Regions from separate parts of the Dactylosporangium sp. NPDC051484 genome, predicted to be linked through region 1. Evidence: riboswitches for the same ligand, from Rfam matches in the RefSeq annotation. Region 1 holds a riboswitch; the other holds the start of a gene.

Region 1 (12,397 bases):
GCCGGGCAGGGCCGCCACGCGGGCGAGGGCCGGGGCCGGGTCGCCGCCGAACGGGGCGCTGGCGTGGCCGACGAGGTTCACGACGTACACGTCGCCGCGGGCGATCGCGGCCCGCACCTCCTGCACCGCGGCGGCGTGCCCGGCGGGGCTCCAGCTCGGTGTCCAGTTTCCGACAGTCCCGGGCCGCGTTGCGGCCGCGATTGCGGGGAAATCCCCCACGGCTGCGGGGAAACTGGCCAGTGCGGACGGGGTCCGGTCGCCGTGCGCGTAGGCGACGGCGACGAGGTCGGGCACCGCCGCGGCCGGGGAGGGTGTCACGGAGGGTGGCGACAAGAGCACCGCGATCCCGCAAGTGGACGCGTCAATCACCTTCCGTGACGAAGCCAAATCCCCGACCGGCACTCCGTGTGATTCCGCGAAAGCGGTCAGCAATTGAAGCGGATCGCCGCCATCCCGCGCGTGCCATTCCAGCCGGGAGCGCTCCCAAACACGCGATCGGCACGCGGCGGGCAACCCGGGAGAGGGAAGATCCACAATCCGGGGCCCGTACCCGACAACCGGCCCTAATGTGCTCATACGAAGGGTGGATTATCCCCAAGTTGTGCCGTGACATGCTCGGAATAGTGCCGTTGACCGTAGTAGCGTGCATCACTGGTCATGTGAAGAACCACACAGGCCTTACCTGCATCTCTCAATCGGAGACCCCCGATGCTCTGCCAGCACCAGCCGCCCTGCCCCTCAGCCGCCGACGTCGACCGCGAGGCCGCCAAGATCACAGCGAGCCATCCCGAGCAGGGATGGAGCCTTCTCTGCAACGGTGTGATCGCCTTTGAGGACACCGGGGAGCTTCTGCCCGATTGCAGTGTGATTGAGCCGCACCGGGGTCCGGCTCCACACACGCTCGTCGGCGCCGCATAGGTAACGCTGCGTATTTACCGGCCCGTCACTCTTCGTACGCGGAGGTGGGCGGGCAGGCGCACACCAGGTTCCGGTCGCCGTAGCTGTCGTCGATCCTGCGCACCGGCGGCCAGTACTTCGCCTCGCGCGCGGCCGCGGACGGGTAGGCCGCCACCGACCTCGGGTATGCGTGCTCCCACTCGTCGGCCGTGACCACCTCCGCCGTGTGCGGAGCGTTCACGAGCGGATTGTCGCCGGCGGGCCACTCGCCCGCCGCGACCCGGTCGATCTCCCCCTTGATCGCGATCATCGCGTCGCAGAAGCGGTCCAGCTCGCCCAGGTCCTCGCTCTCGGTCGGCTCGACCATGAGGGTGCCGGCGACCGGGAACGACATCGTCGGGGCGTGGAAGCCGTAGTCGATGAGCCGCTTGGCGACGTCGGCGACGGTCACGCCGCTGGCCCGGGTGATCCCGCGCAGGTCCAGGATGCACTCGTGCGCGACGAGGTGCTCCGCGCCGCTATAGAGCACCGGGTAGTGCTCGCGCAGCCGGGCCGCCACGTAGTTGGCCGCCAGCACCGCGGCCGCCGTCGCCCGGCTCAGCCCCTCCGGGCCCATCAGCCGCAGATACGTCCACGGGATCGGCAGGATTCCGGCGGAGCCCCAGGGCGCGGCCGAGACCGGCCCGACCGGCGCGTCGGCCGCCAGGAACGGGTGCGACGGCAGGTACTTCGCCAGGTGCGAGCGCACCGCCACCGGCCCGACACCGGGGCCGCCACCGCCGTGCGGGATGCAGAACGTCTTGTGCAGGTTGAGGTGCGACACGTCGGCGCCGAACTTGCCCGGCTTGGCGTAGCCGAGCAACGCGTTGAGGTTGGCGCCGTCGACGTAGACCTGCCCGCCGGCCTCGTGCACCTTCGCGCACAGGTCGGCGATGCCGGTCTCGTACACGCCGTGCGTCGACGGATACGTCACCATGATCGCGGCGAGCCGCTCGCCGTGCTGCACGATCTTCTTGTCCAGGTCGCCCAGGTCGACGTTGCCGAGCTCGTCACAGGCGACGACGGCGACCCGCATGCCCGCCATCACCGCACTTGCGGCGTTGGTGCCGTGCGCGCTGGACGGGATCAGGCACACGTCCCGCCCGGTGTCGCCGCGCTCCAGGTGATACGCCCGGATCGCCAGCAGCCCGGCCAGCTCGCCCTGCGATCCGGCGTTGGGCTGCAGGCTCACCGCGTCGTAGCCGGTCACCTCGGCCAGCCAGCGCTCGAGGTCGCCGATCAGCCGGCGATACCCCTGGGTCTGCGACGCCGGCGCGAACGGGTGCAGGCCGGCGAACTCGGGCCAGGTGATCGGCTCCATCTCGGCCGTCGCGTTGAGCTTCATCGTGCACGACCCCAGCGGGATCATGCCCCGGTCGAGCGCGTAGTCCTTGTCGGAGAGCCTGCGCAGGTATCGCAGCATCGCCGTCTCCGACCGGTGGCTTGCGAACACCGGGTGGGTCAGGTACTCCGACGCGCGGCGCAGCCCGGCCGGCACCGCGCCGGTGCCGTCCAGCCCGGTCACGTCGACGTCTGCCAGCCCGAACGCGGCGAGCACGTCGCGCAGCTGCTCGAACGTGGTGGTCTCGTCGCAGGCGATGCTCACCCGGTCGGCGTCGACGTGGCGCAGGTTGATCCCCCGCGCGGCGGCGGCCTCGACGACCGAGGCCGCCCGGCCCGGCACGACGGCGGTGACGGTGTCGAAGAACGCGAGATGCTCGGTGGTGACCCCGCCCGCGCGCAGCCCCGCGGCGAGCCGGGCGGCCGCGTCGTGGGTGTGCGCGGCGATCGCGCGCAGCCCGTCCGGGCCGTGGTACACCGCGTACATGCTCGCGGTCACCGCGAGCAGCACCTGCGCGGTGCAGATGTTGCTGGTCGCCTTCTCCCGGCGGATGTGCTGCTCGCGGGTCTGCAGGGCGAGCCGGTAGGCGGGCGCGCCGCCGGCGTCCTTCGACACGCCGACGAGCCGGCCGGGCAGCGTGCGCTCCAGGCCCTGACGGACCGAGATGTAGCCGGCGTGCGGGCCGCCGAAGCCCATCGGCACGCCGAAGCGCTGGGCGCTGCCGACGGCGACGTCGGCGCCGATCGCACCGGGCTCGCGCAGCAGGCACAGCGCCAGCAGGTCGGCGGCGACGGTGACGATCGCGCCCCGCTCGTGGGCCAGCTCGACGAGGGCCTCGTGGTTGCGGACCGCGCCGGAGGCGCCCGGATACTGCAGGTGCAGCCCGAAGAACTCGGCCGGCAGCTCCTGCGCCGCGAGGTCGACGACGCGCACCTCGATGCCGATCGGCTCGGCCCGGGTCCGGATCACGGCGAGGGTCTGCGGCAGCACGTCGGCGTCCACGACGTACACCTCGGAGGAGACCTTGGACGAGCGGCGGGCGAGGGTCATCGCCTCGGCCGCGGCGGTGGCCTCGTCCAGCAGCGACGCCCCGGCGACCGGCAGCCCGGTCAGGTCGGCCACGACCGTCTGGAAGTTGAGCAGCGCCTCGAGCCGCCCCTGGCTGATCTCGGGCTGGTACGGCGTGTAGGCCGTGTACCACGAGGGGTCCTCGAGCACATTGCGCAGGATCACGGGCGGTGTGTGCGTGCCGTAGTAGCCCAGGCCGATCATCGACACGAGCGGCCGGTTGGCCGAGGCGAGCGCGCGCAGTTCCGCGAGCACCTGCGCCTCCGACGCCGCCGGCGGCAGCTCGAGCGGCTCGCGCCAGCGGATCGAGCCGGGGATCGCGGCGGTCATGAGCTCCTCGACCGACTCGTATCCGACGGCCTTGAGCATGCGGGCGTGGTCGTCGACGGACGGACCGATGTGCCGCGCGGCGAAACTCGTCATAGCAACACTCTCTGGGTCTCGCGGGACAGGGGCGATGCGATGCGCTCCTCCCCCTCTGTCGCAGACTCCAGAGGTGCCAACCCGTCGCGGTCCTTTTGCCTGAGAGGTTCCGGGGAGGATTTGCCCCTTCGGCGCCGCCGTCCGTTGCCAACGGCGGTCTCTCCCACGCGGGTATTGCCGGCTCGCCTACCCTACCTCCTGTGCAGGACCTGACCAGCGTGGCGTCGCACACGATCTATTCCGCGATCGTCGGCTCCCGCGCCTACGGCCTCGACGGACCGGACTCCGACACCGACCGCCGCGGCGTCTTCCAGGCGCCGACGCCACTGTTCTGGCGCCTGGACAAGCCGCCGGCACACCTGGAGGGCCCGCTGCCGGAGCAGTTCTCGTGGGAGGTCGAGCGCGCCTGCACGCTCGCGCTGGCCGCCAACCCGACGGTCTGGGAGTGCCTGTCGTCCCCGCTCGTCGAGCGGGTCACCGACGCCGGCCGGGCCCTGCTCGGCCTGCGCCCGGCGTTCCTGTCGCGCCGGGCCGCCCGCACCTACGGCGACTACGCCCGCGACCAGCTGGCCAAGCTCACCTCGGCCCGGGCGAAGACCGGCGAGGTGCGCTGGAAGCAGGCGATGCACATGGCCCGCCTGCTGCGCGCCGGCGCCCATGTGCTGCGCACCGGCGAGGTCCTGGTCGACGTCCGCGCCGCCCGCGACGAGCTGCTCGCCATCCGCCGCGGCGAACTCACCTGGGAGGCGTTCGAGGCCCTGGCCGCCTCGCTGTCCGCCGCGCTGCGGCGCGCGGAGAGCGCCTCCACCCTGCCGGAGGAGCCGGACCGCGCGGCGGTCGAGAAGTTCCTGGTGGAGCTAAGGGCCCACACATCGGTCCCAGCGTCGGTACCGCACGTGCCCGCCCCGCCGCCGCTGCCGGTCCTCGACGACGTGCCACCGTGGGCGGGCGACGTGGCCGACGAACACCGTTACCCGCTCGTCTTCGCCACGGTGAGCGGCGCCCACCTCTACGGCTTCGCGTCCGTCGACTCGGACCTCGACCTGCGCGCCTGCCACGTCCTGCCCCTCGACGAGGTGGTGGGCCTGACGACGGGCCCGCAGACGGTCCAGTCGAGCGGCGTCCGCGAGGGCATGGAGCTCGACGTCGTCAGCCAGGAGCTCGCCAAGTTCGCCCGGCTGCTGCTCAAGCCCAACGGCTACGTCCTGGAGCAGCTGCTCTCGCCCCTGCTGGTGCGCACCTCCGCGCTGCACGAGGAGCTCAAGGCCCTCGCGCCGCACTGTCTGACCCCCGAGCACGCCCGGCACTACCTGGGCTTCGCCGCGGGCCAGTGGCAGCTGTACCTCAACACCGGCGAGCTGAAACCGGCCCTCTACACCCTGCGCGTGCTGCACACCGGCATCCACCTGATGCGCACCGGCGAGGTGGAGGCGGACCTGCGGGTGCTCAACACCCTCCCGTACGTGCCCGGCCTGATCGAGGCCAAGCGGGCCGGCGAGCACCGCGCCCTGCCGCCGGACCTGGTCGACCAGCGGACCCTGGCGGCCGACGTGGCGCGGCTGAGCGCCGAGCTGGAGGCCGCCCGCGACGCCTCGAAGCTGCCGGACACCCCGTCCGCCGGCCCGGCCCTCAACGACCTCGTCATCCGCACCCGCCTGCATCGCTGAAGCCTCACCCACGTCGCCGCGCCCGCCGGTGCCCGGATACGGTCGTCCTGTGCGGGAACGCGGCGAGGGCGGCGGTCGCCTGGGTGCCGGCGACCACGCGATCGTGCTCATCACCGGTATCCAGGCCGCGGGCAAGTCCACGGTCGCCCAGGCCCTGGCCGAACGCCTCCCCCGCTCCGTACACGTGCGCGGCGACGTGTTCCGCCGCATGGTGGTGCGTGGCCGCGCCGAGATGACCCCGGACGCCACCGAAGAGGCCGAACGCCAGCTCCGCCTGCGCTACCGCCTGACCGCGCAGGTCGCCGACGCCTACTTCGAGGCGGGCTTCACCGTCGTGGCCCAGGACGTCGTCCTCGGCCCCGACCTGACCGAGCTGACCGCGTCGATCCGCAACCGCCCCCTGCTCGTGGTCGTGCTCGCCCCCTCCCCGGCCGCGGTCGCCGCCCGCGAGTCCGAGCGCGCGAAGACCGCCTACACCGGCTGGACCGTGGAGGCTCTGGACGCCGGTCTGCGGCACCGGACCCCGCGGATCGGCCTGTGGCTGGACACCTCGGACCAGACCCCCACCGAGACGGTCGACGAGATCCTCACCCGAGCCTGGACGGAGGCGGCGATTTGAGCCCGACCGGCAGCGGCCACGACACCGGCGGTACGAGCGGGACCAACAGCACCGACCGCCCCGCGTCGTCCGCCGCCGCGCCGTCCGGATCCCGCGCGGCCGCCATCACCGCGTTTCACGCCGGCCTACACGGGCCGACGTGGCGGATCGCGGGCTGGGGCAGCGCCGACCTGCAGCGCGTGCGTTTCGAGGCCCTGCTGCGCGCGGCCGGCTACCGCGGCGGCTCAGTCCTCGACTGGGGCTGCGGCCCCGGCGACCTCTACTTCCACCTGTGCTCCGTGCACCTCCCCATGGACCTCCCCGTCGACTACACCGGCGTGGACCTCGAACCGCGCATGGTCGAGCTGGCCACGTCCCGCGGCGTCCCGAACGTCGCCCTGCTGCCCCCGGGCCGGATCCCACAGACCCCCCGGGGCCGCTACGACTACGTCTTCGCGAGCGGCATCTTCCAGTTCCCGGACCCGGAGGACCCCCTCTACTACCTCACCATCTTAGAACAGATGTACGACATTTCCCGGCGGGCGGTGGCCGTGAACTTCCTCAGCGCACAGCGCCCCGAGGCCGCCAGGGCACCGGACGAGCTCTACGTGGACCCGGTGGTGGCGGCCCGCTTCGCCGCCGCGCTGACCGACCGCTGGGTCCTCGACCACGGCTACCACCCGCAGGCGGGCGACTTCACGCTCGCCCTGCTCAAGTAGCACTCGGCAGCCGCGCCGCCACCAGGTCACCCGTGCGGGCTGTTAGCATTCCCGGCGTGGCAGACCGGCAGGGTCTCGGGCCGGTGCTCACCGTCCCGAACCTCATCAGCTTGATGCGCCTGCTCGGCGTGCCATTGTTCCTGTACCTGTTCCTCGCCACCGACGCGACGGGCTGGGCGATCACCGTGCTCGCCGTCGGCGGGCTGAGCGACTGGGTGGACGGGTTCGCGGCGCGGCGGCTCAAGCAGGTCAGCCGGCTGGGTGAGCTGCTCGACCCGCTCGCCGACCGGCTCTACATCCTGGCGACGCTGTTCGCGCTGACGTTCGAGCACGTCGTGCCGTGGTGGTTCACGATCGCGCTGCTCGCGCGCGAGGCCGTGATGGTGCTGTGCCTGGTCGTGCTGCGGCTGCTCGGCCACGGGCCGCCGCCGGTGCACTACGTGGGCAAGACCGCCACCGCGATCCTGCTCATGGGCTTCCCGATGATGCTGCTGGCGCACTTCAGCGAGGCGGCGCGATCGTGGGCGCTGCCCAGCGGCTGGGCCCTGCTGTGGTGGGGCATCGTGCTGTACTGGGTCGCCGCGGTCTTCTACTTCATCCAGGCGGCCGTCCACGTGCGCGCCGGACGCGCCACGGCCGCCGGGGTGCCGTGACCGGTCCGCGGCGAAGCGGCACCCAGCATCGAGCAGCCGACGAGCGAAGCGAGGAGGGCGCGTGACCTCGCCCCGCCGCGACGATCTGCTCGGCGAGCTGTTCCGCAACCCGCTCGACCCCGGGTACACGGCCGCGGCCGCCCGCCGCGGGGACGCCGCGCCGCCGCGGTCCGGGCGCTGGCTGACGGCCGCGGCGATGCTCGCCATCGGCTTGCTGCTCGCCGTCGCCTATCACCAGGTGGTCGCCGCCGCGCCGGGCACCACGAAGGCCCGCGAAGACCTGGCGGCCGACGTCCGCTCGCGCCAGCGCACCGCCGACGAGTTGCAGCGGCGCGCCGCGGAGCTACGCGCCCAGGTCGACCAGGCCCGCGACGACGCGCTCGCCGGCGGCGACAACGCGTCGCGGCTGCGCGACCTCGCGGCCGGGACCGGCACGAGCAAGGTCACCGGCGACGGGGTCGCGGTGCGTGTCGTCGACGCGCCGGCGCAGGTCGACCCGGTGACCGGCCGTACCTCCGAGGAGAACCTCGGCCTGGTGCTCGACCGCGACCTGCAGGACATCACCAACGGGCTGTGGCAAAGTGGCGCCGAGGCGATCGCCGTGAACGGGCAGCGCCTGACGGCGACGAGCACGATCCGGACCGCCGGCGGCGTGATCCTGGTCGACTTCCGGCCGGTGACCAGCCCCTACGAGGTCACCGCGATCGGGCCGCCGGACATCACCGACACCTTCGGCCGGTCCGTCACCGCCAAGCGCTTCAAGCGCTACGTCGACGAGTACCGGATGCAGTTCAGCGTGAAGAAGCGCACGAAGCTGACCCTCCCCGCGGCCGACGAGCCGCCGCTGCGTTACGCCAGAACCCCCTCGCCCTCTCCCTCTGGAGGTCCCTCGCGATGATCGCCGTGATCGCCCTGGCCATCGGGGTCGCAGCCGGCATCTTCCTCGAACCGACCGTGCCACCGGGGCTGGCGCCGTACCTGCCGATCGCCGTGGTCGCGGCGCTCGACGCGATGTTCGGCGGGGTCCGGGCCAAGCTCGACGGGATCTTCGACGACAAGCAGTTCGTCGTGTCGTTCGTGTCCAACGTGCTGGTGGCCGGGCTCATCGTGTACCTCGGCGACAAGCTCGGGGTCGGCGGGCAGCTCTCCACGGGGGTGGTGGTCGTGCTCGGCGTGCGGATCTTCGGCAACGTGGCGGCGATCCGGCGTCACCTGTTCCGGGCCTGAGGCGGGAAGAGCCGCAACGGTGAAGAAACCGGCCAACCTCGTCATCGCCGTCCTGGTCGCGCTGCTCGGCTTCGCCGTGGCGGTGCAGTTCAAGGCGGGCGGCTCCGACGCCGCGCTGTCCTCCGCCCGGCCGGAGGACCTCGTGCGGATCCTCTCCGACCTCGACGCCCAGCAGGAGCGGATGCGCGGCGCGATCAGCGACCTCGAGGACACGCAGCGGCAGCTCGACTCGGGCGCGCAGGGCCGCGACGCCGCGCTCGCCGACGCCCGCAAGCGCGCCGACGAGCTGGGGATCCTCGCGGGCACGCTGCCGGCCGAGGGGCCGGGGCTACGGATCGACCTCATGCAGGGTACCGAGGCGATAAAGTCCGAAACGGTCCTCGACGCCATCGAGGAACTGCGCGGCGCCGGCGCCGAGGCGATGCAGATCGCCGGGGCGGGCGGGCCGGCGGTGCGCATCGTCGCCTCCACGTACTTCGTGGACGGCCCGGACGGGGGCCGCCTCGTGGTCGGGGGGACGACGCTCGCCGCGCCCTATACGATCACCGTCATCGGAGGTCCGGACACCATGCGGACGGCGCTGAACATCCCGGGAGGGGTCGTGGACAGCGTTCGCCAGCACGGCGGTACGGTTTCCGTGCACGAAGCGGATCCGGTGCACGTGACAGCGCTGCACACTGCCGGTGCGTTGCAATACGCCAAGCCCGCCTGACGAAGAAGGACTCCACGTGATTCCCGAGGATCTGCGGTACACCGCCGAGCACGAGTGGCTCGCCCCAGCCGGCGAGGGCACGTTCAAGGTCGGTATCACGCATTTCGCACAGGACTCCCTGGGCGACATCGTGTTCGTGCAGCTGCCCGAGGCCGGCTCCGCCTACCAGGCCGGCGACGCGATCGGCGAGGTCGAGTCGACCAAGAGCGTGTCGGAGATCTACGCGCCGGTCTCCGGCGAGGTCATCGCGGTGAACGCGGCGCTGGAGGGCTCGCCCGAGCTCGTCAACTCCGACCCGTACGGCGAGGGCTGGCTGGTCGAGCTCAAGGTGTCCGACCCGGCCGCGGTCGACGCCCTGCTCGACGCCAAGGCCTACGGTGAACTGACCGTCGGCTGACCCCCCGAAGTTCCGCCAGTCCATTTGCCGCGCGTCCGGTTGACCCGATATTTCGGGCGTGACTAGGCTCGCCAAGTCAACCGTATGCGTTCTCGGCATTCTGATGCATCCTTCCTATGCATCGTGGAATGCAGCCGGTAGACACCGACATACGACCGTGAGGTGGTTCGATGACGCGCCCAGACGACGAGTTCCCCCCGCTCGACGTCACGTCCACGCTCAACCTTGGCGCCATTGAGGATGCCATCGAGGGGCCGGACACTGACATGGTCCCCACCCGCATGTCGGGTTCGCTGCCGCCTGGCACCGCTCTGCTCGCGGTCCGCCGCGGTCCGAACGCCGGCGCGCGCTTCCTGCTCGACCATGACGTGACGACGAGCGGCCGGCACCCTGACAGTGACATCTTCCTCGACGACGTGACGGTCTCGCGCCGCCACGCCGAGTTCCACCGCGAGGGCGGCACCTTCACGGTGCGCGACGTCGGCAGCCTCAACGGCACCTACGTCAACCGGGAGCGTGTCGAGGCCGCCACGCTCAGCAATGGCGACGAGGTCCAGATCGGCAAGTTCCGCCTCGTATTCGTGGCAGGACCGCGCCCCGACGAAAGCTGAGGCGATGACGGCGTCGGCGGCCGCCTGGAACTCTGCCACCCCGGGTGAGGATCTCACCCGGGGTGAGCGTCTCATGAGCATCGGCGAGGTCCTCGCGCACCTGCGCGGCGACTTCCCCGACGTCACCATCTCCAAGCTGCGATTCCTGGAGACGGAAGGGCTCGTCGAGCCGCGGCGCACCCCGGCCGGGTATCGCAAGTACACGTGGACGGACGTCGCCCGGCTCCGCTACGTGCTGACCGCCCAGCGTGACCAGTACCTCCCGCTTCGCGTCATTCGCGAGCACCTGGCCACGATGCGGGAGCCCCTCACCGAGGTCTCCGCGGTGGCACCGCAGGAGCCCCCCTCCGAGATCCGGCTCACCCGCGACGAACTGCTGACCAAGACCGGGCTGACCGACCCCGGGCTTAAGGCGCTGGAGGATCACGGCCTGCTCAGACCCCGCCCCGGCAGCGGCTACGACGCCGACGCCCTGGAGGTCGCGACCGCCGCGGCCCGCCTGGCGGAGTTCGGCCTCGAGCCGCGGCACCTGCGCGCGTACCGGGCCGCCGCCGATCGCGAGATCGGCCTGTTCAGCCAGCTCATCACCCCGATGACCAGACAGAACGGCCCAGCGGGCCGCGCCCGCGCGGCCGACACCGTGCACGAACTCGCCGCGCTCACCCAGCGCGTGCACGCCGCCCTGGTCCGCGCGGGCCTGCGGGAAATCCTGGGCAAGTAGCCGATTTCCACTCCGGTCCCCGCGGGCGATCTTCACCACTCGGCACATCACACCGGCCGTGCGAGTGGCACGACTGCGGTGGTGTCCGTGTAACGTGCAGGGAGAGGCAAAGTCGACACGGAGGCGGCGGCAGTGCGAGAGCTGAATGTGGTCGGGGTTCGCGTGGAGCTGCCTACCAATCAGCCCATCGTGTTGCTCAAGGAGGTCGACGGCGACCGCTACCTGCCGATCTGGATCGGCGCGGTGGAGGCGACCGCGATCGCCTATGAGCAACAGGGGGTCAAGCCGGCCCGGCCGCTCACCCACGACCTGATGCGCGACATGCTGGCAGCCTTGAAGGCACCGCTGCACGCCGTCGAGATCGTGGAGATGCGCGACAACATCTTCTACGCCGAGCTCGTCATCGGCGAAAACGTCCGGGTCTCGGCCCGCCCGAGCGACTCGATCGCTCTGGCCCTGCGCGTCGGCGCCCCGATCCGCTGCGCCGACCAGGTCCTGACCGAGGCCGCGATCGTCATCCCGGACGAGCAGGAGGACGAGGTCGAGAAGTTCCGCGAGTTCCTGGAGCAGGTCCGCCCGGAGGACTTCGCCGGCTGACCGGCCCTCCCGCAGAGGACGGCCACGGCACCCGCCCCGGGCGGGCAGCTCTTGGTAGCCGCGGTTGAGCAGATCACGGCGCCATCGGCCTGCCTCCGACCTTCGCGCTTCGCCATGCGCCGCGCGCTCCACCGTCCCCTCAGGACGCACCCTGGCGCCTCACCCTTCAAGCCGGCGGCGGAGCGACGCAGCCCGGCCGCGCCCGCCTCACGATCGCCTTAGCGGCATCTTCGGCCCGGCCGTGGGGGGCCGTGCCGTCAGGCGTTCTGGGGGATCATCGGGGTGATTCGCGGTCACCAGGTGGTTCCCCCTTTCCGGGCTCGCGGTTCACCCGGGTAAGTTCCGCGACGCCGCGCGCCGGGAGGCGGCTCGCCGGGTAGCGTCGAACACGGGTCGCCGTTCGCCAGCGGTGGACCCCTGCCGTCCGCTGGCGCGCGCAAGATTCACGCACCGGCGCGCGGCGTGTCGCGGCGTTACTTCCCCATTGACTCTCAAGGTGCGCTATAGGGTTGCGGGTGTTGACGCTGGAGGTGGGTCGCAATGCAACAGCCGCCCGATCCCGGGACATCCGGTCATGCCCCTGAGCGCGCCCAGGTGACGCCCTCGCACACGGGTTCACGCACAGCCTCCGGCACCGCGACGACCGCCGCCGGACCGGGCATCGCCGAGGCCGAGGACGTCGGCTACCGCGGCCCGACCGCCTGCCACGCCGCCGGCATCAGCTAC
Region 2 (19,027 bases), on a different contig from region 1:
TCTCCGCTCATGCGGATCGTCCTTTCGAAGGTCGCGCGAACGCCGGATCTGACCTCACGGACTGGACGGCCGTTGCCTCAGACCGTCGCTCCTGCGGGCAGAATCACACGACGGGACAGGAACGTCGATCGATTTAGCGGCTGACCGTCTCGTCGGGCGCCTGGTCAGCTGACGCTCGCGGTACCGTTGCGGCGTGGATCGCTGCGAGGAGTGCGACTTCGTCTATGCGAGCCTGGGCGCCGGTGACGTGCCCGAGCGGCTCGGCGGGTTCGCCGCGCGCTACGCCGAGGCCCTCGGCGCCGTGCCCGACGTGCGGCGGCGGCCGGCCCCGGACGTGTGGTCGGCGCTGGAGTACACCTGCCACTTTCGCGACGTGCTGCGCGTGCAGGCCGAGCGGCTCGACCTGGCGCTGCGCGCGGACGCCCCCGAGTTCGCGCCGATGGGCCGCGAAGAGCTGGTGGTGAGCGCCGCGTACAACGCCCAGGACCCGGCCGTGGTGCTCGGGACGCTCGGCACGAACGCCGCGTTGCTCTCCGGCGCGTTCGGCGCGCTCGGCCCGCGGGAGCTGGACCGGGTCGGCCGCTACCCGTGGCCGGAGCCGGTCGAGCGGACCATGCTGTGGCTCGGCCGGCACACCGTCCACGAGGGCGAGCACCACCTCATGGACATCCGCCGCCTGACCTGAGCGCTCAACCGTGGACCGCGTCGAGGGCGGCCAGGTCGCCCGCGGTGAGCCGCAGCGCGCCGGCGGCGACGTTGCCGGCAGACCTCGGCGCGGGCGCGGCCGAGCCGGTCAGCACTCGATGACCGTCACCGCCGGCCCCGCCGCCGTCGCGGCGAGCGCGCGCCGGGTCAGCGCTGGACGCGGGCGCCGGCCCCGGCGACCAGTGCCTCGACCTCCTGCAGGCTGGCCATCGACGTGTCGCCCGGCGTGGTCATGGCGAGCGCGCCGTGCGCCGCGCCGTACTCCACCGCGGTCTTGAGCTCGCCGAAGGTCATCAGGCCGTAGATCAGCCCGGAGGCGAAGCTGTCGCCGCCGCCGACCCGGTCGAGGATCTCCAGGCCGGGGCGGTGCGTCGCCTCGGCGAAGTCCCCGTCGGCCCAGGCGATGGCGCCCCAGTCGTTGACCGTCGCCGTGCGCACGCCGCGCAGGGTGGTCGCGACGACCTGGAAGTTCGGATACGCCTCGACCGCCGCCGAGATCATCGTGCGGAAGTTGGCGGCGTCCAGCGCCCCGGCGTGGATGTCCGTGTCCGGCACTTCGAGGCCGAGGCAGGCGGTGAAGTCCTCCTCGTTGCCGATCATCACGTCGACGTAGCCGGCGAGGCGGCGGTTGACCTCCCGGGCGCGCTCCTGGCCGCCGATCGCCTTCCACAGGCTGGGCCGGTAGTTGAGGTCGTAGGAGATCACGGTGCCGTGCCGGCGGGCCGCGCTCAGGCAGGCCTCGATCGTGTCGGGGGTGGTCTGCGACAGCGCCGCGTAGATGCCGCCGGTGTGCAGCCAGCGCACGCCGAGCTCGCCGAAGAGGTGCTCCCAGTCCACGTCGGCGGCGCGCAGCTGACCGGCGGCGGTGTGGCCGCGGTCGGAGACGCCGACGGCGCCGCGCACGCCGAAGCCGCGCTCGGTGAAGTTGAGGCCGTTGCGGACCGTGCGGCCGATCCCGTCGTACTTCACCCATCGCACGAACGTCGTGTCGACCCCGCCCTGCAGGATCAGGTCCTCCAGCAGCCGGCCGACGTCGTTGTCCGCGAACGCGCTGACGAGCCCGGTGCGCAGGCCGAAGCAGCGGCGCAGCCCGCGGGCGACGTTGTACTCCCCGCCGCCCTCCCACGCGCGGAACTGCCGCGCGGCGCGGATCCGCCCCTCGCCCGGGTCGAGCCGCAGCATGACCTCCCCGAGCGAGACCAGATCGTAGCGGCACTCGGCCGCCGGACGGACGGTGATCATGCGAGCTTCTCCAATGCGGTCCTGGTGCGGCTGGTGACGGCGTCCCAGTCGCGAGCGGCGAGCAGGTCGGGCGCGACCATCCAGGTGCCGCCGACCGCCAGGACCGAGGGCACGGCCAGGTAGTCGGCGACGTTGCCGGCGTTGACGCCGCCGGTGGGGATGAACCGCACCGAGCGGAAGGGGGCGGACAGGGCCTTCACCATCGGTACGCCACCGAGCTGCTCGGCGGGGAAGAACTTCACGGTGTCCAGGCCGGCGTCCAGGGCCTGCATGATCTCGCTGGGCGAGGCGACGCCGGGAAACACCGGCACGCCGTGCTCGGCGCAGCGCCGCACGACGGCGGCGCTGAAGCCCGGGCTGACGACGAACCGGGCGCCGGCGTCGACGGCCTGGTCGACCTGCGCGGCGGTGAGCACGGTGCCCGCGCCCACGAGCATGCCGGGCCGCTCGGCCATGCGCCGGATGGCGTCGACCGCGGCGGCGGTGCGAAACGTCACCTCGGCGCAGTGCAGCCCGCCCTCCACGAGGGCGTCGGCGAGCCGCCCGGCGACGGCGGCCTCCTCGAGCACGACCACCGGAACGACCTTCCCGGCGGCGATGACTTCGACAACGGCGGGTTGTTCAGTATGATGAACGACGGTCACATATGTGACCCTAGTGCATGGGAGCCGCGTGACCAACCTCGTCAAGTCCGCCGACCGGACGCTCGACATCCTCGAGACCCTCGCCGTCGCCGGCCCGTCGACCCTCTCCGAGCTGACCCGGCTGCTCGACATCCCGAAGAGCAGCCTGCACGGCATCCTGCGCACGATGGCCGCGCGCGGCTGGATCGAGGCCGAGGAGACCCGCTTCCGCCTGGGCCTGCGCGCGCTGCAGATCGGCGCGGCATACCTGGACGCCGACGACACGGTGAGCCTGCTCGCCGGCATCCTGGACGACCTGGCCGCACGCTTCGGCGAGACGACGCACCTGGGCCGCCTGGACGGCGCCGACATCACGTATGTGGCCAAGCGCGAGTCGGTGCACCCGCTGCGGCTGTACTCCGCGATCGGCCGCCGCCTGCCGGCCCACGCGACGGCCCTGGGCAAGGCCCTGCTGGCGGCCCGCCCCGACGCCGAGGTCGACGCCCTGCTCCCCGACCCGCTGCCGGCACTGACGCCTCACACGATCACCGACCGCGCCGCGCTGCGGGCCGAGCTGGCTGCGATCCGCGAGCGCGGCTACGCGGTGGACCGGGAGGAGAACACCGAGGGCATCGTGTGCGTGGCCCGGACGGTCCCGACGCGCGACCCGGCCGTGGACGCGATCAGCCTGTCGATCCCGCGCACGCGGGTGACCGACACGACGATCGACGAGGTGGCCGCGGCCCTGTCCGACGCCGTCGCGAAGGCCGCGAGCGCACGCCGCTTCCTGTAGCGCCCGGCTCACGGCCCTCGGTTTTGCCGATCTGCCGGTTTCTCGGTGATGGCGGTTGGTCCGACTGTGCCTGCCAACGCCGACTTCGTAGAGATCAAACGGGTGCTGGCGGAGGGCGAGTCGAACGGCTGGTGGAACTTCGAGGTGGGATGCGCCACTGAGCGGTGGTGGCGCTCGTAGGCTGGACCATGCAGGAGAGCTGCCATGCCGACCTGCTCGTAAATTAGGGGTCGTATGCGATCAGGGATCGCATGACGGGGTTTGCCGGTGTGCCAGTTGTGCCGGATCGCGGCGGTCATGGCCAGGATGCGCTGCAGGATTCGGACGGCGACGCCGGCGGCGGTCCGGCCGCCATGGTGTTCGAGGTCGAGCTGGCCTTTGAGGGTCTGGTTGACGGACTCGATGTTCTGCCGCACGGCGCGGAGCAGTGGCCGGCCGGAGCGTGGCGTTTCGCAGTTCGCCTTGATCACGGAGTGTTCGTGTACCAGGGGGTGCACAAGCGCTCCGTGATCAAGGTGTCCGTCGGCGGGTGGAGCGCCGGACCGCGCAGCCCGGCCGGGTGCACCGCCGCGGTCGGCCGCTCCAGCCGCCCGCTCGCAGCGCCCGGGCGACCTGCGCCGCCGTGGAGCACGGCGCGGCCACGTCCGTCCAGCCGTACCGAAGCGTCCGGTACCCCTCCGCCGCCGACTCGTTGTCGCGCAGCCTGTCACGGCGGCGATGCTCCGCGGGGTGGTACGCGTGGCCGTCGGGTTCGACGACGGTGTCGAACGCCGCGTACTCGACGTCCCGGAAGCTCACGCCGGCACCGGCGCGCCTGGCCTGCCGCCTGCCGCGCGGCAGGGGCGTGTCCGCGCTCAACGTCGCGCGGGTATCGCCGTTCCAGCACGGAGTGCGCCCCGGGTGGCGGTGTCGTGGAGCACTGCGGCGAGCAGCGGTCGCCGCCGTATCTGTTTGCGCCGGGCCATGGCCTCTGCGAGCCGCCGCGGGGTGGTGAGCCGGCGTGCGCATGCCGTGGTGATCCAGCCGACCGCGGTCTCGATGTCACCGGCCAGGTCCGTCAGGTCCAGCACGGTGTCCTCGATGCGGGTCCGGCGTAGTACCGGCCCCGGCATCGTTGCGGCGGCGACCCGGCCGGACCGGTGTCGCGGGCCAGGGCGCGAATCGCGCGTAGCAGCAACGGCAGAGCCGATCGGAGGCGTTTGTCGTAGCCGGATCGTCCGGGCAGGTGGCAGGGCACGTACCGCAGCCCGCGCGCCTCAGACCGTACGCCGAGCAGGACCCGGGCCACGGGCCAGGGTGAGCAATGCAGCGTCGGACAGCCTGGGTGGACGCCCGGGCCTGCGGGCCTTGCCCAACCGTCAGTCGTCACAAACTGATCTTCAACACCCATACCCGCCGCCCCGAACGACTTCGGACTTACTCGCCGAGGCGTCCGACTCGCGGCCCCTATCCGGCGCCGGCCGCCGCCCGGTCAGCCGGCCAGCAGGGCCGAGACCTGGGGCGAGAACGTCGAGTGCAGCACCAGCGTCGCCCCGCCCACCACCGCCGCGTCGTCGCCCAGCGGGGACAGCGCCACGTCCACCCGCCGGATCCGCCGCGCGATGGCCCGCTCCCCCAGCGCCCGCAACACCGCCTGCCGGAACTGCGACTCCACGTGCCGGATCCCGTGCCCGCCCAGGATGATCAGCTCGACGTCGACGATGTTCACCACGTTCACGGCCACCGTCGCGAGGTGCTCCGCGGCCCGCCCGATCACTCCCGAGGCGAGTTCGTCGCCCGCCGCGGCGGCCCGGCACAGCGCCCCGTGGTCCACAGTGGACGGATCTTTTCGGAAGGCCCTCGTGAGAGCGCTCTCAGTGCCGGCGGCCAGCCGACGGTGCGCGTCGGCGACGAGCGCGGCGGGGTTGATGTAGCCCTCAAGGCAGCCCCGATTGCCGCAGTAGCAGGGAGGACCACTCTGCGTAACCGACGTGTGCCCGAACTCGGCGGCGTTCATCGACCCGCCGTGGTGGACCTGGTGGCCGAGCACCAGGCCGCCGCCGACGCCGGTGCCGAGGAAGAAGTACGCGAAGTTGGCCACCCCGCGACCCGCGCCCGCCCAGCGCTCGCCGATCGCCGCCGCCGTGGCGTCGTTGTCCAGCGTGACCGGCAGGCCGGTGGCGTCGGCGACCATCTGCTTGAGCGGCACCCGCGTCCAGTCCGACAGCTGCGGCGGCGAGATGACCTCGCCGAGCGACTGGTCGATCGGTCCGGGGGTGGCCAGGCCCACACCCAGCACCTGGTCCCGGCCGACGCCCGCCTGAGCGAGAACCTCCTCGACCAGCCCGGCCATCGCCGCCGTGGCCCCGGCCGGGTCGATACTGGGGGGTGTCGGCCGGCGCTTCGTGACCAGCGGCCGGCCCAGCAGGTCGACCACCACGCAGGCCAGCTCGACCGGGTCGAAGTGCAGGCCCACGGCCCGCCCGGCGTCGGCGTTGATGCGCAGCACGGTACGCGGTTTGCCGCCGCTGGACGAGCGGGCGCCGTCCTCGCGCACGATGCCTTCGTCGATCAGCCGGCGCACGATGCCGGAGACCGTCTGCGGGGTCAGCCCGGTGAGTTCCGCGATCTCCACACGGCTCGTCCCGTCGGCGAGCTGGATCTGGTCCAGCACCACCGCACGGTTGTATTGCCCCACTTTGGGCAAATTTGTCCCGACCTGCCGCACCCGGCCTCCCACCTACGGTCCGTTACCTACATGATGCCTCCCGGCGTTGACTTAGTAAAGCAATTGGATTTAGAGTTCGAAACGAACACCTAACACCCCGGGCACGTGAGAGCGCTTCCCCGGGCCTTCGGCGACCGCCCAGGCGCTAGATCATTGCCAGATTGTTACCGAGAAGCGACGGGATGAGACTGGGCAGGATCGCCACACTGGAATAAGTTGGTCGTCACAACAAACTGGCTGACGGCAAGGCTCCCCCGGAGGCAACGTGATGTCGGTGACAAGGCGGCTCGCTTCATGAGCACCGCACCGATCCTGCTTGAGATGCGGTCGATCACCAAGGAGTTTCCGGGCGTCAAGGCGCTCAGCGACGTCAACCTGGTGGTCCGCGAGGGCGAGATCCACGCGATCTGCGGCGAGAACGGCGCAGGCAAGTCGACGCTGATGAAGGTCCTCAGCGGCGTCTACCCATACGGGTCGTACAGTGGCCAGATCTTCTACCGTGGCACGGAGAGCCGCTTCGGCGACATCCGGGCCAGCGAGAAGGCCGGCATCGTGATCATCCACCAGGAGCTCGCCCTGGTGCCGCACATGTCCATCACCGAGAACCTCTTCATGGGCAACGAGCCGAGGCGCAACGGTGCCTATGACTGGAAGGGCGCCAACCGCACGGCCAACGAGCTGCTCGCGAAGGTCGGCCTGCGTGACGACCCCGACACCCTGATCAAGGACATCGGCGTCGGTAAGCAGCAGCTGGTGGAGATCGCCAAGGCGTTCGCCAAGGACGTGAAGCTGCTCATCCTCGACGAGCCGACCGCCGCGCTCAATGAGAACGACTCCAAGCATCTGCTCGAACTGCTGCGCGAGTTCAAGCGGCAGGGCATCACGTCGATCATGATCTCGCACAAGCTCAACGAGATCGAGGCGATCGCCGACTCGATCACGATCCTGCGCGACGGCAAGACGGTGGAGACCCTCGAGGTCGGCGCCGAGGGCGTCAACGAGGACCGGATCGTGCGCGGCATGGTCGGCCGCGACCTGGAGAGCCGCTTCCCCGACCACACCCCGCACATCGGCGAGGTCTTCTTCGAGGTGCGCGACTGGACGGTCCGCCACCCGATCTCGGCGGAGCGCCTGGTCTGCAAGAACTCGAGCTTCAACGTCCGCCGGGGCGAGATCGTCGGCTTCGCCGGCCTGATGGGCGCCGGGCGCACCGAGCTGGCGATGAGCCTCTTCGGCCGCTCCTACGGCGTGTGGCAGTCCGGCCAGATCTTCAAGGACGGCCAGGAGATCCAGCTCAAGTCGGTCGCGGACGCCATCAAGCACGGTCTGGCGTATGTCAGCGAGGACCGCAAGTCGATCGGGCTCAACCTGCTCGACGACATCAAAACCTCGATGGTGGCCGCCAAGCTGTCGAAGATCACCCGGCGCGGTGTCATCGACAAGGTCGCCGAGCACAAGGTCGCCGAGGAATACCGGCAGATGCTGCGGGTGAAGGCGCCGACCGTCGACGAGGGCGTCAACAAGCTCTCCGGCGGCAACCAGCAGAAGGTCGTCCTGGCCAAGTGGATGTTCACCGACCCTGACCTGCTGATCCTCGATGAGCCGACGCGCGGCATCGACGTCGGCGCGAAGTACGAGATCTACGGCATCATCCAGCGGCTCGCCGACCAGGGTAAGGGCGTCATCGTCATCTCCTCGGAGCTGCCCGAGCTGCTGGGCCTGTGCGATCGCATCTACACGGTGTTCGAAGGCAACATCACCGGTGAGGTCCCGCGCGCGGAGGCCAACCCGGAACTCCTCATGAAGCAGATGACCTCTACGAAGAAGATGCTGACGCGATGAGCCGAATCAAAGACTTGCAGAAGAACCTCTTTGGGGGCACCACCTCCAACGCCCGCCAGTTCAGCATGATCTTCACGCTCGTGGCGATCATCATCTTCTTCCAAGTGTGGACCGACGGGCTGACGCTCAATTCGACCAACCTGATCGCCCTGACCCAGCAGTACGCCTACATCTCAGTGCTGTCGATCGGCATGCTGATGGTCATCGTGGCCGGCCACATCGACCTCTCCGTCGGTTCGGTCGCCGCGTTCACGGGCATCATCGTCGCCAAGACGATGCGGGATTGGGACCTCCCCTGGGAGGTCGGCATCCTGGTCGGCCTGGTCGTCGGCGCGATCATCGGTGCCTGGCAGGGCTTCTGGGTCGCCTACATCGGGGTCCCGGCGTTCATCGTCACCCTGGCGGGCATGCTGCTCTTCCGAGGCGGCAACCAGTTCATCGGCGACGCCGAGACCATCCCGGTGCCCGAGGGCTTCAAGAACATCGGCGCGGGCTACCTCAGCGAGTGGGGCCCGAACACCGGCTACAACAACTCCACGTTGCTGCTCGGAGTGGTCGCCTGTCTCGCCGTGATCTGGCGTGAGCTGCGGGCCCGCAAGACCCGCCGCGACATGGGCGCGGAGCCGGCCCCGGTCTGGATCGCCGCGCTGCGCCTGGTCATCATGCTCGCCGTCATCGTCTTCGCCACGCTGCGCTTCGCCGGTGGCCGCGTCGGCACCAGCTTCCCGATCTCGGGCTGCATCCTGGCCGTGCTGGTCATCCTGTACTCCTTCTACACCCGCAACACCGCGGGTGGCCGGCACATCTACGCGGTCGGCGGCAACGCCCGCGCCGCGGAGCTCTCCGGTGTGAAGCTGCGGCGGGTCAACTTCCTCGTCATGATGAACATGTCGATCCTGGCCGCACTGGCCGGCATGATCTTCGTGGCCCGCTCCGGCGCCTCCGGCCCGCAGGACGGCCTGAGCTGGGAGCTCGACGCGATCGCGGCCGTGTTCGTCGGTGGCGCCGCGGTCTCCGGCGGCATCGGCACGGTGTCCGGCGCCATCGTCGGTGGCCTGGTCATGGCCGTGCTCAACAACGGCCTGCAGCTCAAGGGCATCGGCACCGACACCCAGCAGATCGTCAAGGGCTTCTTCCTCCTCGCCGCCGTCGCGCTGGACGTCTACAACAAGAGCCAGGGTCGCTTCTCGATCATCGGATCGATAACGAGGCCCTTCCGCCGGCAGGAACCCACCCCGCCGGACGCAGGAAACCAAGCCGGACAGGAATCGATCAAGACCCCGGTCGCCGGCTGATCCACCCCGCCGCTACCGCGGCAGACGCCCCCTTATTCCCCGTAACATCCTGAAAGAAAGGGCTTTCCCAGCCATGCGCAAGTTCCTCACCCGGAGCCTCGCGGTCAGCGCTGTCGCGCTGGTGGCGCTGAGCACCGCCGCGTGCGGTGGCAGCGACCGCGACGCCTCCAGCAACCCGTCGGCCGGCGCGCCCGCCAAGGGCTTCGCCAAGGACGCGCTCATCGGCGTCGCCCTGCCGTCGAAGACCTCGGAGAACTGGGTCCTCGCCGGTGACCTGTTCACCAACGGCCTCAAGGACGCCGGGTTCAAGTCCGACGTGCAGTACGCCGGCGCCTCGACCACGGTCGCGGACCAGCAGGCGCAGATCTCGTCCATGATCACCAAGGGCGCGAAGGTCATCGTCATCGGCGCGACCGACGCCGCGCAGCTGGGCACCCAGGTCAAGCAGGCCAAGGACGCCGGCGCGGTGGTCATCGCCTACGACCGGCTCATCACCGGTACCAAGGACCTCGACTACTACGTCGCGTTCGACAACTTCAAGGTCGGCCAGCTGCAGGGCCAGGCCCTGCTGGACGGCCTGAAGGCCAAGAAGCCGACCGGCCCGTGGACCATCGAGCTGTTCTCCGGCTCGCCGGACGACAACAACGCCGGCGTCTTCTTCAAGGGCGCGCTGGACGTGCTCCAGCCGGCCATCGACAAGGGCGACATCATCGTCGGCTCGGGCCAGAAGGACGTCAAGCAGACCGCGATCCAGGGCTGGAAGGCCGAGGGCGCGCAGCAGCGCATGGACGCCCTGCTGACCTCGACCTACAGCGGCGGCAAGACGCTGGACGGCGTGCTGTCCCCGAACGACACCCTGGCCCGCGCGATCATCACCTCGGTGAAGGCCGCCGGCAAGCCGGTCCCGGTCGTCACCGGCCAGGACTCCGAGGTTGAGTCGGTCAAGTCGATCGTGGCCGGCGAGCAGTACTCGACCATCAACAAGGACACCCGCAAGCTGGTGGCCGAGACCATCAAGATGGTGCAGGCGCTGCAGGCCGGCAACGAGCCGGAGATCAACGACACCAAGTCGTACGACAACCAGGCCAAGATCGTCCCGTCGTACCTGCTGGCTCCGGCCATCGTGACCAAGGCGAACGCGGCCGAGGCCTACGCCAACGACCCGAAGCTCGCCCCGCTCACCAAGTAACACACCGGCACCGACGTCGTGGGTCCCCGGAGCTGCTTTCCGGGGGCCCACGATCGTTTCGAGGCGAAGGGACCGCGCGTGTCCACCAGCCCGCAGGAGTCCGTACGCAGGCAGAACCTGGGGGCCCTGCTGCGCTATGTCCACGTCCGCGGCGCGACGTCCCGCGCCGAGCTGACCAGCCAGCTCGGCCTCAACCGCAGTACCATCGGCGCCCTGACGGCCGATCTGGCCACCGCGGGCCTCATCGACGAGGGTGTACCGCAGGAGACGGGCCGCGCCGGCCGACCCTCCATCGTCGTGCGCCCCCGGTCGTCGCGCGTCTACGGATACGCGCTGAGCATCGAGCTCGACCGCCTCCGCGCCGCACGCGTCGGCCTCGGCGGCAAGGTCCTCGACGGCCGCGCCGCCCTCCGCCCGCCCGGCACCGACGCCGGCCCGACCGTCGCCGGCCTGGCCGCCCTCATCGCCGACATGCGGCGCACCGCCCCCGCCGACGGCGTGTTCGTCGGCTACGGCGTCGCCGTCTCCGGTTCCGTGCGCCACCACCTCGGCTGGGCGGACGAAACGATCGAACCGGCGCTCGCCGCCGCGCTCGACGATCACCGCCTGGACCCGCGCCCGGGCGGTCGCCGCCCGCCGATCCTGGGCGGCATCGCCGACCTGGCCGCCCTCGCCGAGCACACCCGCGGCGCCGCGGCCGGCGTCGCCAACGTCATCTACCTGCACGGCGACGCCGGCATCAGCGCGGGCATCATCGCCGGCGGCCGGCGCATCACCGGCTACGGCAGCCACAGCGGCCAGGTCGGCCACATGGTCGTCAACCCGGCCGGCCGGCTGTGCGGCTGCGGCTCGCGCGGCTGCTGGGAGACCGAGATCGGCGAGCGGGCGCTGCTGCACCTCGCCGGCCGCACCGTACCAACTGCCGGCGCCGCCGTCACTGGCGCCGTGAGCGCCGCCCGCGAGGGCGACCCGGACGCCCTCGCCGCGGTCGTACACGCCGCCGACTGGCTCGGCTTCGGCGTGGCCAACCTGGTCAACATCTTCAACCCCACGGTCGTGGTCTTCGGCGGCACGCTGCGGGAGTTGTACCTCACCGGCGCCGACCACGTGCGCCAGCGCCTCTCCGCCATGGCCCTGCCGGCGTGCCGGGACCACGTCGGCCTGCGCACCCCGCAGCTCGGCGACGACGCCCCGCTGGTCGGCGCGGCCGAGCTGGCGTTCGAGGCCCTGCTGTCCGACCCTCTCTCGCGGTAGCCGGACGCCGCTCTACGCGGTCGCGACCACGACCGACCTGCTCGAGCTGCCCGTGACCGGGTGGACAGGTGCCCGCCGAGCCGCTATCCTTCGGGCCACATGTGAATATTCGCCGTTTATGCCGGGCGGGAGAGTGCCGACGTCGCTGACGCCGGCCGCCGTAGGAGCAACTTCTCCCCAGAATCTCTCAGGCCCAAGTTACCGCTCGGACAGGCGACTCTGGAAAGTCGGGAGCTTCCCGCGCCGAAGGTGTAAACCGTCCCAGCCGGCGGTGAGGCTCTCAGGCAAAGATGACAGAGCGGGGAGGCAGACCTGTCCCAGACCTCGGTCTGGGTCGAGAGGAGCCTCCCGTCGTGCCCTGCAACATCGACAAGATCTTGATGAGCGTCACGGACGGCCGACGCTCAGCCGAGGAACAGCCATGGCGTTGAGCGCCTTCGACCTGTACTCGGTCGGCATCGGTCCGTCCAGCTCGCACACGGTCGGACCCATGCGCGCGGCGAAGATCTTCGCCGACACGCTGGTCCGCGATCAGCGCACGCCCCTCGTGCACCGCGTGCGGGCCGATCTGTACGGATCGCTCGCCGCGACCGGTCGCGGGCACGGAACGCCGAAGGCCGTCATCCTCGGCCTGGAAGGCGATGACCCGGCAACCGTCGACATCGATCACATCGACGAGCGCGTGGAGACCATCACCAGGCGGCACACGCTGACCCTGCCCGGCGGCCACGTCATCGCCTTCGAGCCCGACCGCGACATCACCCTGCACCGCAGGCGGACGCTACCCGCCCACCCCAACGGCATGTCCTTCACCGCCTACGCGGATGACGGCACGATCCTCGACCAGCGAACGTTCTACTCGATCGGCGGAGGCTTCGTCGTCGACGCCGCCGCGGACGGCACGATCGCCCTGGTGCCGGACGACACCGTCGTGCGCTACCCGTTCACCACGGCCGCCGAGTTGCTCGCCCACTGCCATGAGACCGGCCTGCCGATTTCGGAGATCATGCTCGCCAACGAGCGTGCGTGGCGAACGACGGAGCAGATCCGGGCCGGATTGCTGTCCCTCTGGCAGGCCATGGCCGAGTGCGTCGAGCGCGGCTGTCACCGCAGCGGAGTGCTGCCCGGAGGCCTGAAGGTGCCGCGCCGCGCACCCGGCCTCTTCACCAAACTCTCGACGGGCCACGATTCGACCGACCCGCTGCGTGCCGTCGACTGGATCAACCTCTACGCGCTGGCCGTCAACGAGGAGAACGCCGCGGGCGGCCGCATCGTCACCGCGCCGACCAATGGCGCCGCGGGCATCATCCCCGCGGTGCTGCACTACTACGTACGTTTCGTGGCCGGCGCAAGCGACGACGGCATCGTGCGGTTCCTGCTCACGGCCGCCGCCATCGGCATCATCATCAAGGAGAATGCCTCCATCTCCGGCGCCGAGGTCGGCTGCCAGGGCGAGGTCGGGTCCGCCTGCGCGATGGCGGCCGCCGGGCTGTGCGAGGTGACCGGTGGCAGCCCGGAGCAGGTCGAGAACGCCGCGGAGGTCGGCATCGAACACAACCTCGGCCTCACCTGCGACCCGATCGGCGGCCTCGTGCAGATCCCCTGCATCGAACGCAACGCGATCGCCTCCGTCAAAGCGGTCAATGCCGCCCGCCTCGCCCTGCACGGCACCGGGAACCACAGCGTCAGCCTGGACAAGGCGGTCAAGACCATGCGGCAGACCGGGTACGACATGCACACCAAGTACAAGGAGACCTCCCGTGGTGGCCTGGCCGTCAACATCGTCGAATGCTGAGCACACCGTCGACGGCCGCGGCCGCAGCGTCATGACGGGCGGCCGCCCGCGGAGCGCGGCCTGACCGTTCGCTCACCCCTGACAACTCAACATCACGCTGTTCGAACCGGGGCGGGAGAGCCCTCGCCCATCCATGGCGAGGCGCCGAAGGAGCAACACTCCCCAGAATCTCTCAGGCCCAGCGACCGCTCCGGTGAGGCGACTCTGGAAAGCCAGGACGTCACGTCCTGCACCCAAGGTGCAAACCACCCGACCGGTGGTGAACCTCTCAGGTACCGATGACAGAGCGGGGAGGTCACCCGTCCACGGCGCCGCGTCACGGTGCCCCCAGCAGGGAGCCTCCCTCAATGACCTCTCCCATACCCGCCGCTCACGGCGAGTTCGCCGCCCGGCACATCGGCATCAGCGATGCGGACCGGGCCAAGATGCTGGCGGAAGTCGGCTACCGGAGCCTGGCCGAGCTCATCGACGCCGCCGTCCCGAGCGGCATCCGCAGCACCGGCGACCTGAACCTGCCGGCGGCGGCCACCGAGGCCGAGGCACGTGCCGAACTGCTGGAGTTCGCGAGCCGGAACACCGTGGCCGTCCCCATGATCGGCCTGGGCTACCACCCGGCCATCACGCCCGCGGTGATCCGGCGCAACGTGCTGGAGGACCCGGCGTGGTACACCGCCTACACGCCGTACCAGCCGGAGATCAGCCAGGGCCGGCTCGAGGCACTGCTCAACTTCCAGACCATGATCGGCGACCTCACCGGACTGCCGACCGCCAACGCGTCGCTGCTCGACGAGGGTACGGCGGTCGCCGAGGCCGTCACGGTCATGCGCCGTGTCGCGGCCAAGAAGGGCTCCGCCCGCGTCCTGGTCGACCGGGACACCTTGCCGCAGACCCTCGACGTCCTGCGCACCCGTGCCGCCGCCGTCGGTATCGAGGTCGTGGACATCGACCCCGGCGAAGCGCTGCCGGACGACGACTTCTTCGGCGTGGTGCTGTCCTACCCCGGCTGCTCGGGCGCGGTCCGCGACCTTCGGGAGGTGACCGCCGCGGCACAGGCGCGCGGGGCATTGGTCACCGTGACCGCCGACCTGCTGGCGCTCACCCTGCTCACGCCGCCGGGAGAACAGGGCGCCGACATCGTCGTCGGATCGTCCCAGCGCTTCGGCGTGCCCCTGTTCTACGGCGGGCCGCACGCGGGCTACATCGCGGTCCGCGCCGGGCTCGAACGTCACCTGCCCGGCCGGCTCGTGGGCGTGTCCGTGGACGACGCCGGCCGGCCCGCGTACCGCCTCGCCCTGCAGACCCGCGAGCAGCACATCCGGCGCGACAAGGCGACCAGCAACATCTGCACGGCGCAGGTGCTGCTCGCCGTGGTCGCGTCGATGTACGCCGTCTACCACGGCCCCGACGGCCTGACCGAGATCGCCCGGCGGACGCACCGGCACGCCGCCCTCATCGCCGCCGGCCTGCGGGCCGGCGGAGTCACGGTGGTACACCCCGAGTTCTTCGACACCCTGCTGGTGCGCGTCCCCGGCCGCGCCGAGGAGGTCGTCGCGGCCGCACACGGCGAGGGCCTGCGGCTGCGGCAGGTGGATGGCGACCACGTCGGTGTCTCCTGCTCCGAGGTCACCACGCGGGAGCACGTCCGCCTCGTGCTCAAGGCCTTCGGCTGTGCCGGTGACGCCCCGGACGAACCGGCGGCGCACACCTCGGCGGCGCTTCCGCCGGCACTGCGCCGGACCTCCCCCTTCCTCACCCACCCGGTCTTTCACCAGCACCGATCCGAAACCGCGATGCTGCGCTACCTGCGCCGGCTCTCGGACCGTGACTTCGCGCTGGACCGCGGCATGATCCCGCTCGGGTCCTGCACCATGAAGCTCAACGCGACCACCGAGATGGAGCCCGTCAGCTGGCCCGCCTTCGCGGACCTGCACCCGTTCGCACCGGCTGCGGACGCGGCCGGGTACGTGGCCCTGGTCGAGCAGGTCGAGGCGTGGCTGGCCGAGGTCACCGGTTACGCGAAGGTCTCCATCCAGCCCAACGCCGGATCGCAGGGCGAACTCGCGGGCCTGCTGGCGATCCGCGCCTATCACCACGGCAACGGCCAGGCCGACCGCGATGTGTGCCTGATCCCGGCCAGCGCGCACGGCACCAACGCGGCCTCCGCCGTCATGGCCGGGATGCGCGTCGTCGTGGTGGCGTCCCTGCCCGACGGCACGGTCGACCTCGACGACCTCGAAGCCAAGTGCGCGCAGCACTTCGCCAGCCTGGCCGCGATCATGGTCACCTACCCCTCGACGCACGGCGTCTACGAGGAGAGCATCACCCGGCTGTGCGAGCTGGTGCACGAGCACGGCGGCCAGGTCTACATCGACGGCGCCAACCTCAACGCGCTGCTCGGGGTCGCCAAGCCGGGCGAGTTCGGCGGCGACGTGTCGCACCTCAACCTGCACAAGACGTTCTGCATCCCGCACGGCGGCGGCGGGCCGGGCGTCGGGCCGGTCGCGGTGGCCGAACACCTGATCCCGTATCTGCCCACCCACCCGCTGCACCCCGACGCCGGGCGCCGCGCGGGGATCGGCGCGGTGAGCGCCGCACCGTTCGGCAGCGCCGGCATCCTGCCGATCCCGTGGGCGTACATCCGGATGATGGGCGCGGACGGGCTGACCGAGGCCACCCGCACCGCGGTGCTGAGCGCCAACTACGTGGCCCGCCGGCTCGCACCGTACTTCCCGGTCCTGTACGCGGGGGCGGCGGGCCTGGTCGCGCACGAGTGCATCCTCGACGTCCGCCCGATCACCGCCGCCACGGGCGTGACGGTCGACGACATCGCCAAGCGGCTCATCGACTACGGCTTCCACGCGCCGACGATGAGCTTCCCGGTCGCCGGAACGCTGATGATCGAGCCGACGGAAAGCGAGGACCTCGGGGAGCTGAACCGCTTCTGCGCGGCGATGATCGCGATCCGCGCTGAGATCGACCGGGTGGCCGAGGGCGTCTGGAGCCTGCAGGACAGCCCGCTGCGGCGGGCGCCGCACACCGCGGCCGCGATCACCGGCGAGTGGACCCGTGCCTACTCGCGCGAGCTGGCCGTCTTCCCCGCCGGCGTCACCCCCGACAAGTACTGGCCGCCGGTCGGCCGGATCGACCAGGCGCACGGCGACCGGAATCTGGTCTGCACGTGCCCGCCCATCGAGTCGTACGAGTCGTGACCCGAGCGGTCACGAGCTGAGAGGTATTCCCATGTCGAAACAGACACCCTTGCACGACATTCATGCCGAACTCGGCGCGTCGTTCACCGACTTCGCCGGGTGGTCCATGCCGTTGCGCTACACGTCCGAGCTGGCCGAGCACCACGCCGTGCGGACCAGTGCCGGGATCTTCGATCTCACCCACATGGGCGAGATCGAGCTGTCCGGTCCAGAGGCGGGCCGGGCTCTCGACCACGCCCTGGTCGGCCAGCCGTCGAAGATCGCCGTCGGCCGCGCCCGCTACTCCATGCTGGTCCACGAGACCGGCGGCGTGCTCGACGACCTCGTCGTCTACCGTCTGGCCGAGGACAGGTACCTCATCGTCGCCAACGCCAGCAACGCGGTGATCGTGTTCTCCTGCCTGCGTGACCGGATCGACGGCTACGCCGCCACGATCCGGGACGCTTCCGACGAGTGGGCGCTGCTGGCGGTCCAGGGCCCCAACTCCGCCGCGATCATCGGCGAACTCGCCGATGTCGACGTCCCCTCGCTGAAGTACTACTCGGTCGACCCGGCGCGGCTGGCGGAGCGCGACGTGCTCCTCGCGCGCACCGGCTACACCGGCGAGGACGGCTTCGAGGTCTACTGCCGCCCGCAGGACGCCGCTGCCCTCTGGCGGGCGATCAGCGCGGCAGGCGCCCGGCACGCGCTGGTCCCGTGCGGCCTGGCCTGCCGTGACACGTTGCGCCTCGAGGCCGGCATGCCGTTGTACGGCCAGGAGCTCACCGTTCGCACCACGCCGTTCGAGGCGGGACTGGGCCGGGTCGTGGCGTTCGGAAAGCCGGGCGGGTTCGTCGGCGAGGCGGCCCTGGCCGCCCGGCGCGACGAGGGCCCGGCCCGCGTCCTGGTCGGCCTGACCTCCACCGGGCGACGAGCTCCGCGCACCGGCTATGCCGTGCTCGACCCGGACACCGGCGAACGCATCGGCGAGATCACCTCGGGCGCCCTGTCCCCCACCCTCGGCCACCCCGTGGCGATGGCCTACCTGCCGCCGGACCGGAACGAGCCCGGCACCGAGGTGCTCGTCGACATCCGGGGCAGCAAGCAGCAAGCCACGGTCGTCCAGCTGCCCTTCTACCGCCGCCAGGCCTGACCCAACTTCGAGAAGAGAAGAGAACACATCGTGAGCCTGCCCGCAGACCTTCAGTACACCCGCGACCACGAGTGGCTCGCGACCGACGGCGACCTGTCGACCGTCGGCATCACCACCTATGCCGCCGACGCGCTCGGCGACGTCGTCTACCTCAGCGTGCCCGCCGTCGGCGACACGATCAAGGCCGGCGAGCCCTGCGGAGAGATCGAGTCGACCAAGTCCGTCAGCGACCTGGTCGCCCCCGCGGACGGCGAGGTCGTCGAGATCAACGACGCCGCGGTCGCCGACCCCGCCGTGATCAACTCCGACCCGTTCGGAGCCGGCTGGTTGTTCCGGATGCGGATCACCGGCACGCCGGATCTGCTCGACGCGACCGCCTACGCGGCACTCACCGGAGAAGCCTGACCACGGCCGTGCTGGATCGCCGGCCCGCCGCCGCCACCACCGGGAAGGCGGAGCCGGCCGATCCTTGCCGAGCTGAGCAGCGGCCGGCCGGTCGCCCGGCTCACCGAGCCGGGTGAGGCGGTGCGCCCGGCCGGCAACGCCGCCCTCGCCGCGCGGGCGCGGCCGGGCTTGTCGTGGTAGCCGGGTTCAGACACCGGCCAGCGCCGCCCGCGCTTCCGCCAGCCAGTGCGGCGCGCCCCACCGGGTGGCGACCTCGACGGCGAGCCGGTAGTGCTCGGCCGCCTCCCCGGCCCGGCCCAGCAGGGCGTACAGCTCCCCGAGCGTCAGCGCGACCGGGCGCATGACGATGGAGGTGCTCGACACTGCGGCCAGCTGGTCGCGCACCGGCCGCAGCGCGTCGAGCACCGCCGGGGCCAGGTCCGCGCGGCCGAGCGCGCACACCGCCAGCGCGCGGACGGTGTAGAAGCCGATCTCGAAGTAGTCGGGCCGGATCGGGTACGTGCCGATGGGCACCGCCGCCGCCTCGCGCAGGCGCCCGGCCGTGGCCAGCGCCAGCGCGTGGGCGTCGGCGGCGCGCGGGCCCAGCCGCTCGAGCATCACCCGGGTCGGCTCGACGAGCTCGGCCATGCGCCCCTGACTGATCATCAGCGTCGCGGTCGCCAGGAAGTGGAACCCGTCGGCGTGGAATGAGCCCGTCCGCCGCAGCTGGTCCCAGACCTCGTCGTAGTGGCCCTGCGCCGCGGCGAAGTCGCCCGCCACGTGGGCCAGCACGCCGTGCGCGGCCGCGTTGATCGCCAGGGGCTCGGCCAGCCGGTACGTCCGCGCGATCGCGCGCT

What was found. A riboswitch is a leader RNA that binds a small molecule or an ion and turns the genes downstream of it on or off. The one in region 1 is predicted to bind glycine.
Region 2: linked by a shared signal. The riboswitch ahead of AB0367_RS06290 (L-serine ammonia-lyase) and the one ahead of gcvP (aminomethyl-transferring glycine dehydrogenase) in region 1 are both predicted to bind glycine.

Annotation. Positions count from the first base shown of each region.
Region 1 covers NZ_JBFAZX010000007.1:40,471-52,867, reverse strand. Annotated here, with positions in the region: partial or broken gene AB0367_RS15050 (chorismate-binding protein) at 1-576, opposite strand, end outside; gene AB0367_RS15045 (DUF5999 family protein) at 709-918, shown strand; gene gcvP (aminomethyl-transferring glycine dehydrogenase) at 944-3,769, opposite strand; glycine riboswitch at 3,847-3,945, opposite strand; partial or broken gene AB0367_RS15035 (nucleotidyltransferase domain-containing protein) at 3,979-4,632, shown strand; gene AB0367_RS15030 (nucleotidyltransferase domain-containing protein) at 4,684-5,436, shown strand; gene AB0367_RS15025 (AAA family ATPase) at 5,486-6,055, shown strand; gene AB0367_RS15020 (class I SAM-dependent methyltransferase) at 6,052-6,753, shown strand; gene AB0367_RS15015 (CDP-alcohol phosphatidyltransferase family protein) at 6,810-7,406, shown strand; gene AB0367_RS15010 (DUF881 domain-containing protein) at 7,468-8,304, shown strand; gene AB0367_RS15005 (small basic family protein) at 8,301-8,633, shown strand; gene AB0367_RS15000 (DUF881 domain-containing protein) at 8,653-9,345, shown strand; gene gcvH (glycine cleavage system protein GcvH) at 9,362-9,742, shown strand; gene AB0367_RS14990 (FHA domain-containing protein) at 9,913-10,353, shown strand; gene AB0367_RS14985 (MerR family transcriptional regulator) at 10,358-11,074, shown strand; gene AB0367_RS14980 (bifunctional nuclease family protein) at 11,207-11,671, shown strand; gene AB0367_RS14975 (MerR family transcriptional regulator) at 12,212-12,397, shown strand, end outside.
Region 2 covers NZ_JBFAZX010000002.1:520,286-539,312, forward strand. Annotated here, with positions in the region: gene AB0367_RS06225 (MFS transporter) at 1-11, opposite strand, end outside; gene AB0367_RS06230 (DinB family protein) at 194-685, shown strand; gene AB0367_RS06235 (sugar kinase) at 853-1,947, opposite strand; gene eda (bifunctional 4-hydroxy-2-oxoglutarate aldolase/2-dehydro-3-deoxy-phosphogluconate aldolase) at 1,944-2,591, opposite strand; gene AB0367_RS06245 (IclR family transcriptional regulator) at 2,620-3,363, shown strand; gene AB0367_RS06250 (hypothetical protein) at 3,372-3,833, opposite strand; gene AB0367_RS06255 (hypothetical protein) at 3,874-4,161, opposite strand; gene AB0367_RS06260 (hypothetical protein) at 4,218-4,433, opposite strand; gene AB0367_RS06265 (ROK family transcriptional regulator) at 4,835-6,019, opposite strand; gene mmsA (multiple monosaccharide ABC transporter ATP-binding protein) at 6,365-7,912, shown strand; gene mmsB (multiple monosaccharide ABC transporter permease) at 7,909-9,207, shown strand; gene AB0367_RS06280 (sugar-binding protein) at 9,281-10,396, shown strand; gene AB0367_RS06285 (ROK family protein) at 10,475-11,650, shown strand; glycine riboswitch at 11,767-11,864, shown strand; glycine riboswitch at 11,865-11,957, shown strand; gene AB0367_RS06290 (L-serine ammonia-lyase) at 12,072-13,445, shown strand; glycine riboswitch at 13,548-13,643, shown strand; gene gcvP (aminomethyl-transferring glycine dehydrogenase) at 13,793-16,654, shown strand; gene gcvT (glycine cleavage system aminomethyltransferase GcvT) at 16,686-17,786, shown strand; gene gcvH (glycine cleavage system protein GcvH) at 17,817-18,191, shown strand; gene AB0367_RS06310 (BTAD domain-containing putative transcriptional regulator) at 18,378-19,027, opposite strand, start outside.